2 regions of the Paraburkholderia dioscoreae genome follow, and region 2 is predicted to be linked to the other one. Evidence: riboswitches for the same ligand, from Rfam matches in the RefSeq annotation. Region 2 holds a riboswitch; the other holds the start of a gene.
What was found. A riboswitch is a leader RNA that binds a small molecule or an ion and turns the genes downstream of it on or off. The one in region 2 is predicted to bind manganese.

Region 1 (5,413 bases), 890 kb from region 2:
CGGCTTCGGAGAGAGAGTCGGTGCCGGCGCCGGTGCGCGTCGAGTTATCGACGTAGACGGCCAGCAGCACGATGATGACGATCGGAACAGCAAACCCGGCGATGATCGCGGCGATGAGCTGTGCTGGGGTTTTGATCGGGGCTCCGTGTGGTGCTTCGCTCATGCTTGTCTCGTCTCCGTGGGTATGTGAGCGGTACAGCGTGACGGCAATTTCTTGTTCTTTAATCAGCCACGGACGATTATAGACGCAAGATTTCGACGGCGGCGAGGGGCGCGGCGGGGTGTTCAGCAGGCGTTTACCCGCATCGCGAGGAGCGGCCGGAAGGCGCTGGGTGCTGCCATTCAGGCCGTCCGGTGGACGGTACGGCCGAAACCGGGTATCCTTTCGGTCTCTCGCTTTGCGTCGCATCCGTTCTGGTTGCCGCGCTTTCGTGGTGAAGCGCCCGTAGCTCAATGGATAGAGTACTGCCCTCCGAAGGCAGGGGTTGCTGGTTCGATCCCAGCCGGGCGCACCAATAGCCGTAAGGCTTTCAGCGGCTTCACCTGTTCCAGCTCCCCCCGAATTGCGGCTAACTGCGGTCCTGCTTTCGCCATCATCGGCTGGACCCACTGGCTGGTGGTGGGCGCCTTTAATGCCTTATCTGGCACGCCTTCAGCCGGTTTTTTCGATCCCAGCCGGGCATAAAAAAGAGTCGACCTTAATCTAAGGCTTGCGCTGTGTGCGCCGAATCCCTTTATTTTCCCAGCCTTGTGATGTCCACCCAAGCGCCGTACTCCATCCCAGAGCCCGCAGACATGCCCCCCGCCGTCACTCCACGACCCCCCAGCCCAACAGAACTATCCAAAAACATCTGTAAATTTCCGTCCATCAATTCAGAATCAGACGTGTAAACGTTTATCTGCAGAAATTTCCAATTGCCCTAGTCTGTCCCCTTAATTAGCATGCGTGCACCATGCAAATCTCACGACGCGTGGAATTCCCGGGGCGGTATTTCAGCAATCGCTTCCCCACTTAATAAAAGGGCTTTCGCGAAACCATTCGCACGCCAGTGTTTTATTTGCAGGTCATGTACAAAACAATCCGATTGATTTTAACTGCATCTATCATGATGCTGTCCAACCTCGCGCACGCGCAATCAGTGCAGCCTCTCTCGAGCGCAAGCCAGTTTGCCGGCCCATACCTGGGCTTCAAGGTAGGTGTGAATAGTTCCAATGCTTCCGGTGTCATCAGCAAAGCATCGCACACTACGGTTTTCCCAGGTTTCACGGCCGGATATAATTTCGACATCGACCGGTTCATAGTGGGCGCCGAGGCCTTTGCCGATTTGCATCACGGCTCGACAACCTATAAGGACGGCGGAATCGATGCAAAATTCGGCATGCCGTTCAATCAGATATTGCCTTATGTCCGCATTGGATTCACCGGCGACGATCCAGACACGCGTTTCCATTGGGGCCTGGGCATCGAATATAAATTTGCCAGACACATAAGCGCCATAGGCGAATGGACAACCGACACCAGCAATCACGACGGCACCAAAAGAACAAATAACAGTTTCACAATCGGTCTGCAGTATCACTTCAATTGATCTGCCTGATTAGCGGCTACGCGGGGAGTTACCAAGGCCCCCGCCACCCCGCCGCTCTTTTCCCCCTACCAAGGTTGTTGAAAGCGTCCCCTGCCGTTAGAATCGCCCGGTCACTGGGGAGTAGCCTTCCTTCATCCTTTGAAGGAGAACGCGTCAACATACTTGGCCTCGTAGGTCATGGCGCGTTCGACCGTGTCGGTTTGGCGAGACCATTGACGCACTGCCTCGTTCTGGTCGGACGGGCGGCGGTGCGTCATTGGTTTGTCATCTACGTCCGACCGCGGAGTTGCCTCGTGATACATCGTTGTGCCCCGCCAGTTTCTCCCGCTCGCCGTCTGCCGCGCCGCCGCCCCTCCGTGCTTGCGGGGAGCCGCCTATGACCGGTCTCCTGCTCGAACTCGCTGTCATGCTGGTCGTCATTCTGGTGGCGGCCGAACTCTTCACCAACGCGCTCGAACACCTGGGCGAACGCCTCAAAATTTCGGAGGGCGTGACAGGTTCGCTATTCGCAGCGGTCGGCACCGCTTTGCCCGAGACCCTCGTGCCGCTGCTGGCGATCGCCAGCGGTACGACCGATAGCGCGGTCAACCAGGAGATCGGCGTCGGCGCAATTCTCGGCGCGCCGCTGATGCTCTCCACGCTCTCCACCTTCCTCATGACACTCGCGATCCTCGGTTCGCGCGGCGCGAGCGGCTGGGTCGCGCCGGAACGCAGGGGCTTTACGCGCGACCTCAACTACTTTCTGTGCGCGTTCGTGCTGGCCGCTGCGGCAATGTACGTGCCGCACGAGCAGATGCTCGTGCGCGCCCTCTTCAGCGCAGCGCTGGTCGGCGTGTACATCACGTATGTGGTGATGACCTTCCGCGCATCAAACGAGTTGGTCGAGGCCGGTCACGGCACCGAAGCACCGGGCAAGATGCTGATCTCGCGTCTCGGCGTGCCGACCAACCTCGTGACCATCGTGGCGCAACTAGCGCTCGCCGTCGCGCTGCTGGTGTGGGGTGCGGAGGGCTTCATCCACGGTGTGCGCGGCGTGTCGCAGGCGCTCGGTATCTCGCCGCTGCTGCTCTCGCTGCTGATCATACCGATCGCCACTGAGCTGCCGGAGAAGGTCAACAGCATTCTGTGGATTCGCCGGGGCAAAGACACGCTGGCGTTCGGCAACATCACCGGCGCGATGGTGTTCCAGGGCACCTTGCTGCCCGCGATCGGCATTCTGCTGACGCCGTGGATGCCGCGCATCGAGGTAGTGACCGGCATCGTGATCACGCTCGCCGCCGCAGCATGGTTGCGGATCAATGTGCGCGAACGCGGTGTGCCGGTGTGGGCGTTGCTGGTTTGCGGCGTGCTGTATGCGACCTATCTGGTCATTACGCTGACTCGCTAGACGCGCCGCTCAACGAGCCACCTGACCGCAAGTGGAACAATCGCGGAAGGTTGCGCACCGGCAGGCCTTCTGCGCTTCACGCTCACTTGACCGTTGCGTCCTGCGCTGCCGACGTTGTCGCGTTGGCCGGTTTGAACACCGTCTTCCAGTCGTCCTTCATGTCGACGACGAGCCAGCCTTTTGCAGCGGCCTCGTCCAGAGCTTTGTCGAGCTTGCCGCTCTTCGACGCGCGGTCATACTGATATTCGCGTTCCGCGTCCGTATGATGCACGAGCGCGGCAAGGCGCGGGCCGTCGCCCGCCGAGGTCCATTCGAGCATCGGCGCGTCGCCGTCCGCGTTGCCGAACGCGATCACCGGACGCCTGCCGATCACGTGGTCGATGGCAAGCGGTTTGGCCGCGCCATCGACCAGCGTGTCGACTTGCGCGAGGCGTGTCAGCGAAATCGCGCCATTGGTCTGGCTGTAACGGTACTTGACGGCGCTGCCGATCACCTGCTCAGGCGGAATGCCATACATGCGCTGCGCCACCTCGCGAACGAACTCGACGTCGCCGCCCGTCACCAGATAGGTTTTGAAGCCGTTCGCGCGCAGGCAGGCGAGCAATTCGAGCATGGGCTGATACGCGAGATCGGCATAAGGCCGGTTAAAGCGCGGGTCGCTCGCGGAGTCGAACCATTCGTGCACGAGCGCGGCGAACTGCTCGCTCGTCATGCCCGCGTGCGCCGCGGCCAGCACCCGCAAAGAGCCGGCGTCGCCGCCTGCCGCCACATTCCTGAGATTGCCCTTGAGGATCGAGCGGAACGGTTCCTGGCGCTTCCACTCCGGATGCCGCCCGGCCACTGTCTTCACGCGTTGCAGCGCGAACACCAGTTGTACCGGCGCGGGTTGCTCCGGCCACAGTGTGCCGTCGTTGTCGAACACGGCGATGCGGTCGGCGCGCGGAATGAAGTCCCTGGATTCGGGCGTCGTCACGAGCGTGACGAAATCGACGATCGAGCGTTTGGTCACGGTGTCGTTCCACGATGCCAGGGTCGCGGCCGTCGATGCGCCTGCCTGCGACACGCCTCCGTCCTGGTGTGGCGTAACGGAGCAGGCGGACAGAAGTACGACAGTGAAGGCAATGCAATACCGGTGCAACGTGCGAATCATGAAAGCCTCATCGAAAGCGGTGGATCGAACCTCGAACGAGCGCCAGTCTAATGGGCGCAAGGCGCTTATTGCAGTCTTTGCAGAATTTTTTCCGGACGGCGGAGGAACCCGTGCCGCCAGCACAAATACCAATTGAATATTTCAGGAGGCCGGACGGCGCCTGGTTGGACGCGGCACCTCGGCCGCGTTACAAATTTATCTCTATAAAGCCATGAAACATTGCTAGTATTCCCAACGATGCCAGCGTGGTGAATCGTCCACTTTCCGCATGCTTCGTTTGATGCGGCGTTTCTCGTTTTCAAGGAGCGCTCATGCAAGCCCAGTATCCCGCCGCGCCACCTTTCCCGATTGCTCAAGTGACATGGCACGCCTCTTCCGCGTGGTCTGGCGTCCATCCGTGAGTGGTCGCTCAGCCGCACGAACAAGCGCGCCAAATGAATTGAATATAAATCGGACACACGAACGCGACCATCACTTTGAAACAAATTCGCATCAGGTAAAGGCAGGCGCTCGCCGATAAGAACACTCAGGACGAGACTGGAGCGATAACCACTACACTCCAACGGCGATAGCGAAGTCGAACGTCGCTGTCAATAACGCGAGCGAGGCAAAGTGTTTTTATTCGGACACCGACGCATCTGGTCAAATCCTTGATGGCAGCGGGCGCTACACTGTGAGCTTCCCTAAAGATCGGCTATCTCATGGCAAGGGCCTTCGGTCGCTAACGGTATATAACGCACATCACTTTTTCACTCAGCCCACAGAACCGCCATGCGCTGGGTAAGAAGATCAAAGACCCGCAGTTCAATGCAGATGGCTTGCTCGCGCCCTACGTGAAAAACACGAGGTTCAGTGAAGACAAAAGTTTGCCAATTGGTTGCAGGCGCCGGGTAGTGAAAAGTTCTCCCTGCACTTACGCGCCCACGGTCTCAGGCAGGCAATGCTCGACGACAACTGGGCACTGCCGCCAAATGTGCGAGAAACCTGACGCGCGCGCACTTGCACGCGTGCGGCTTTGCGACGCAGACGGTCCGTATGCGGTTCGGCCGGAGTGAGAATGTCGAACTCCTATTTGATAAGGACGATTATGAGTCAACCTAACGGTTTCTTCCCGACGAGGCGGGTTGTCGCCCGACTGTGCAAGGGTGCGCTTCTGGCGACTGCCGGCGTGAGCCTCTCGCAAACAGGGTGGGCGACTGAAGGCGGCATAGGCCGGCCCATTACCGGCATGCAGGTGACACCCTACGGCGGCATCGTGCCGCCCACCAACGACTGGATTGTGACCGC
Region 2 (5,413 bases):
TCGATACAGAGTGCGTAGCGTTGCGCGGCCTGCGTCTGCACGAGCGCGATCAAAGCGGCGACGCGCGCGCGAAACGCCGCGCGATCGAGCACCATGGCGCCATCCCGGCAAACGGGCGCCCGCAGCGCGGCGCTCTCATGAACCGCCGACAACAGATCATGCAACGCGATCATTAGGCCGCCTCCGAACGCGCGGCGCGCGGCAGCACGACCAGGTAACGCCAGACGACCTCGGCCGCCAGCAGCACGCCGATCAGCCCATAGGCGATCGCTCCGTTATAGAGCGACCAGCTCGCACGGCTCCAGTACAGCGCCGTATAAGCGGAAAACACGCCGTTCAGCGCGAAGAATCCACACCACACCTGGGTCACGCGCCGCGTATGGCGCACCGCGCCCGGCGCCAGGTCGGGATTGCCGAGGCGTGCGAATTTTTCGATCATGGACGGCCCGCGCACGAGCGTCGCGCCGAATGCGATCAGCAAACCCAGATTGACGAGCGACGGATAAAGACGCAACAGCAGTTCGCTATTGGTGAGCACGATGGCCGCCGACGCACAGCTCAGCAAGCCAGCCACGGTCCAGTCGATCGTGGAGAGCCGCCGCAGCGAGGTCGCGACCGGGCCGCTGCCGGCCCAGCGCTGCAGCCACAGGATCGCGAACAGCATGCAGCCCACATAGCGCGGCGTGTCCCAGCGCCACGCGCACAGGATCAGCGCGGGGTACGCGAGCTTCAGCAGCACCTGCACGACGGTTTTGCCCAGGCGACGCCCGGTGCCGGGCGAGGCATCGGCGGCCTGCTGCGGCGCCGCTTGCGTTCGCGGGCGTGCGGCGCACATCAGCCTTGTGCCGCCAGCAGGGATTCGACCGCCCCGATCACGTCGCCGACAGTGCGCACCGACTTGAACTCTTCCGGCTTGATGCGGCGTCCGGTCATTTCCTGCAGTTTGATCGCGAGGTCGACGGCGTCGATGCTGTCGAGATCGAGGTCTTCGAACAGATGCGCTTCGGGCGTGACACGCTCGGGCTCGATCGCGAAGTTCTCTTTGAAGATGGCGCGGATGCGCTCCAGAATCTCTGCCTCGGACACGATTTATTCCCCTTTTCTGGTTGTTTCGTTCACAGCGTGCACCGCTTCGCGCTGGCTCGCCACCAGCGCCGCGAGCGTGTTGATCGAGCGGAAGTGTTCGCGCGTGCGCTCGTCGTTCGCCGCAAGGGTCAGTTGGTATTGTTTGCGCAGCACGATGCCGATTTCGAGCGCGTCGATCGAATCGAGACCGATGCCGTCGGTGTCGAACAACGGCGCATCGTCGTCGATATCGGCCGGGCTCAGGTCTTCCAGATCGAGCGCTTCGATCAGAAGCTGTTTAATTTCCAGTTTTAAAGAATCCATAATCGAACAGGTGCTGAGTAATGTGTGCTTCGACGGCGCTCGTCACGCTGCGCGCCGCAAGAGCCGGTGGAGTGTCATGGGCCGCGAGCTGGTCGACGCCGAGCGGTTCGAGCACGTTCACGCGGATTCTGAACGCGCGCGCCGGCACGTCGTACCAGCGCATCTGCTTGGTGAAGGCGGGCGGATCGCAATCCATCAGCACCGGGACGATCGGTGCGCCGGCTTTCAGCGCCATGTGCGCGAAACCGCGCGAAAAAGCATGCAGCCGGTTCGGCGCGGGGCTGCGCGAGCCTTCCGGAAAAATGATCATCGTATAGCCCGCCGCCAGTTGCTTCGCGCCGGCCTCGACGAGCTCCGCCGGGTCGGCATTGCTGACGTATTCCGCCGAGCGCACGATGCCCCAGAAACACGGGTTGCTCCAGTGCGCGTTTTTCACCACGCAACAGGCATGCGGCGTGAGCGACAGCAGCACCATCACGTCGAGATAGGTCGGGTGGTTGGCAACCACGATCGCCGGGCCGTCCGCGCGCAATGCGCGCATGCCCGACACTTCGAGTTCCATCACGCCGACGCGCTGCAACACCGCGACCAGCGCGCGGAAAAACCAGTGGATCACGCTCGTCACCGCGAACTGTCGCGATGCGCGGTGCGGCCACACCCACGCAAGCGGAAACACCACCACCGAAAACAGCATGCCGCACACGCCGAAAACCACGAAGGCCATGCCGGTCGCGCAGAATCGCCAGCAATAATCAAGCCGCGCGGTCATGCCAACTCCAATGCCAACTGGCGTCGGCACCTTGCCAGGCGGCGGGCAGCCCGGTCTCCAGGCAGTGCTGCAGCGCCTGGCTCTGGGTCGCGAAGAAGCTGGGCAAGCCGGCGCGGTGCCCGCCGGCGGGCTGGTTCGCGCTGGCTTCATGCGCCGACGCGGGCTCCCGCGCACCCGCGCGGCAGACCATGCACACCAGTTCGGCCGTCGCCGTTTCGCTATCGAGCAGGATCGCGATCGCGCCACCCGGCACTTCGTCTTCGATCGTGCCGTACGCGGCGTCGGCCGGTTCGTCGGCGTAGACCAGCAGCAACGGCGAATCCTGCTGCGTGGCATATTGCGCGTGCGCTTCCAGCAGCGCGTAGCCGAGCGTTTCGGCGCCGGCGGAAATCGCGCTCGCCGCCGACCGGTCGCCGCGCGCAATGCCGAACACGCCGGTCATCGCATTGAGCACGGACAGGCTGAAGGCGGTCGGCGACACCGGCTCGCCCGCGCTGATGGCACGCAAGATATCCGTGGTGCGCCGCAGTTCCCCGTGGCGCGAAGCGAACACGACCCGCGCCGCGTCCGCGGCGACACAATCGTGCGCAACCTTGAGCGCCACTCGCGACAGAGTGCTCAGACGACGCCGCACGATCGGCTCGATGAAGCCAATATCGGAGGCGGCAGATGCGGCAGCAGGCCAGCTAGACCAGCGAGCGACCGGAATGGTCCAGTGCAGATCGGGCATATCGGTGTTCGCGCGTAGAAGCGAGGAGGCTGAAGCGCCTGACGGAATACGGCACCGTCACAGCGTGTACGCGCCGCGCGGACCGGCAATCTCCAGCCGGGGTCGATCCAATCTTCTTATCTTATATAGGGTTCAGCCAATTAACGGCACTTGGCCCCGATTATTTAGGCACCCTCGCCAGTTTGTCTGGAGAATTGCCTCGGGCTCCCTGTGGTCGCCGGGAATCATACTGAATATTCTGGGATAAATCAGCCACAAAAGACGTATCCATCTGTATCCGTATCTCTCATGCGACGTTCGGCGAAAAAGCCGTCACTCGCACCTCCGACGCGATTTCCCGCTACACGCACAAACGCAAAACCACTGGCGGCGGGGCTTGCAGTCGATACGGACATACAAGCATTTCGTCGTCATCCGCCCATACTTTCATTTAACTTTCTTAAAAAGTGTTTCAGATTGGCTAGTTTCGGCTCCGTCTTCGCCCTGGTTTCCAAATGGCCGGCGCATAGCCCGCGTCAAATCCACAGTCCGGGCAATGCAACGGCGCGTGCGGCTGACGCAATCCATTATCAGGCGCGGCCACGCCTGTTATACTCCGTCCCTCATTGGGGAGTAGCCGCCTCGCGGCACGTCCGCACCGCTGTCATCGGGTGCGTCGCACGTGTGGTTCGCGGGGGCGCCTGTCAACAGACTTGGCCTGTACGGCCATGGCAGCCGCAGCCTCTGGCCTGGCGAGACCGATGATCCACACACCGCCGCAACAGGGCCCGGCGGTGTCGTGGGTCGTCGCTCGTTCATATCTCGGCCCGGGGAATCAACACACCGTGGATCACGCTTTTCTCATTTCGACCGGAGCGGTCGCGCTCGCCGAGATCGGCGACAAGACGCAATTGCTTTCGCTCGTCCTCGCGGCCCGCTACCGCAAGCCGCTGCCGATCATTCTGGGCGTGCTCGCCGCCACGCTCGTGAATCACGCCTGCGCGGGCGCGCTCGGCGCGTGGCTCGGCTCGCTGCTCACGCCGACCATCATGCGTTGGGCATTGGCGGCATCGTTCATCGGCATGGGGCTGTGGATTCTCGTTCCAGACAAACTCGACGACGAAGAGGCCAATACCAGCCGCACGCACTTCGGCGTATTCGGCGCGACCGTGGTGACGTTCTTTCTCGCGGAAATGGGCGACAAGACGCAGATCGCCACGGTGGCCCTCGCCGCGCGTTTCCACGATTTCTTCGGCGTGGTGGCGGGCACCACGCTCGGCATGATGATCGCCAATGTGCCTGCGATCCTGCTCGGCGACCGTTTCGCTCATCGACTGCCGACCAAGCTCGTGCATGGCATCGCGGCGGTGATGTTTGTCATTCTCGGGACGATGGCGCTGTTCGGTGTGGGCGTTTAGGCGAATGTCGGCCAGCAGATCGGGCGGGTAGCGCAAGGCGCCACGGCAAGGAATTAGCGGCCGGGTCCGCTGAGTCACTCAGCACTCAGGCAGCGCGTGGTCAGCATCTGGCCGCCGTGCGCGGCGCGGCTCGCTTGCGGGTCGCTCGCGCGGCGATTGATTCGAGCGCCGTGGTGCTTCTTCGGGCTCGATCCGGTATCAGCAAAACAGGCGGCCCGGCAAGAATGATTGCCGGGCCGCTCGTCTTCTTTGCTGCCGGCGAGCGCGTTAGAGCGCGCCGCCAGTCGCGCGTGACCTACTGAACGACTTTCGCACCGGAGGCCGGTGCCGGCGCAGCGGCAGGCGCGGCGCCGGTAGCGGCTATTTCGTTCGATGCCCCGCCGTTCTTGTCGACCGGAATCTTCACGGTGTGGACCACGCCGTTACCGAGCGGGAAATCAGCCAGCGCGCTACGCGCCAGATACGGCATGGCCCGGACCAGCGACGATTCGCCGCCCGAATTGCGCGCCGTCACGTTGTAGACCTCCTTGCCGGTTGCCCGCTCGGTGATCCGTATGCCCAACAGATGCGTGAAGATAGGATAGCTCTGGTTCACGTACGTGGCGGGGAAGCCACCCCACGGCCCCCACGGATCGAACGGCCGGCCCCAGCCCCAATATGGCGCCGGCCACGGGTTGTAATACACCGGCTCCGAGACCGTCACCATGTCCGAACGGATTCCGTACGAGAGTCCGACCAGATAGCGTGCCCGCGCGTTGTCGACCTGGCGGAAAGAATGCGTGGCGAGTTCGTTCGCGACAAAACGCTCGTAGGTGCTGAGCTCGAGATTGCTCTGCTGGTCCGCCGCCCGCGTGAACGCATAGGTGCGGGTGGCGTCGCTACCGCTCCAGTCTGAGAAGGCCGTGACCTGCGTGGTGACGTAGGTCGTACAGCCGGAAAGCAGCACCGCCAGCCCGGCTAGCAGCAGCGTGGCGCGGCGGGTCCATCGATCGATTTTCATGGTCTACCTCGTGAAGCCTCTCAATGTCTCTGTATTGTCCGTCATGACCGGCCCGGCCGGCGTGCAGGCTTTTGTACCAGGCGGGCGCCCGATAATACGCTGACTGGCAAATTCGGTAAAAAGTTCGC

Region 1: linked by a shared signal. The riboswitch ahead of PDMSB3_RS19740 (sodium:calcium antiporter) and the one ahead of PDMSB3_RS15510 (TMEM165/GDT1 family protein) in region 2 are both predicted to bind manganese.

What each region holds. Positions count from the first base shown of each region.
Region 1 covers NZ_LR699553.1:4,344,041-4,349,453, reverse strand. Annotated here, with positions in the region: gene PDMSB3_RS19755 (c-type cytochrome) at 1-163, opposite strand, end outside; tRNA gene PDMSB3_RS19750 (tRNA-Arg) at 440-515, shown strand; gene PDMSB3_RS19745 (outer membrane protein) at 1,107-1,589, shown strand; yybP-ykoY riboswitch at 1,693-1,874, shown strand; gene PDMSB3_RS19740 (sodium:calcium antiporter) at 1,966-2,976, shown strand; gene PDMSB3_RS19735 (HAD family hydrolase) at 3,059-4,126, opposite strand; gene PDMSB3_RS19730 (hypothetical protein) at 4,125-4,262, shown strand; gene PDMSB3_RS38435 (DUF1214 domain-containing protein) at 4,695-4,910, shown strand; gene PDMSB3_RS19720 (SphA family protein) at 5,214-5,413, shown strand, end outside.
Region 2 covers NZ_LR699553.1:3,457,788-3,463,200, forward strand. Annotated here, with positions in the region: gene PDMSB3_RS15480 (AMP-binding protein) at 1-173, opposite strand, end outside; gene PDMSB3_RS15485 (COG4648 family protein) at 173-835, opposite strand; gene PDMSB3_RS15490 (acyl carrier protein) at 835-1,086, opposite strand; gene PDMSB3_RS15495 (phosphopantetheine-binding protein) at 1,090-1,389, opposite strand; gene PDMSB3_RS15500 (lysophospholipid acyltransferase family protein) at 1,364-2,158, opposite strand; gene PDMSB3_RS15505 (beta-ketoacyl synthase chain length factor) at 2,142-2,888, opposite strand; yybP-ykoY riboswitch at 3,484-3,701, shown strand; gene PDMSB3_RS15510 (TMEM165/GDT1 family protein) at 3,713-4,285, shown strand; gene PDMSB3_RS15515 (DUF4136 domain-containing protein) at 4,581-5,285, opposite strand.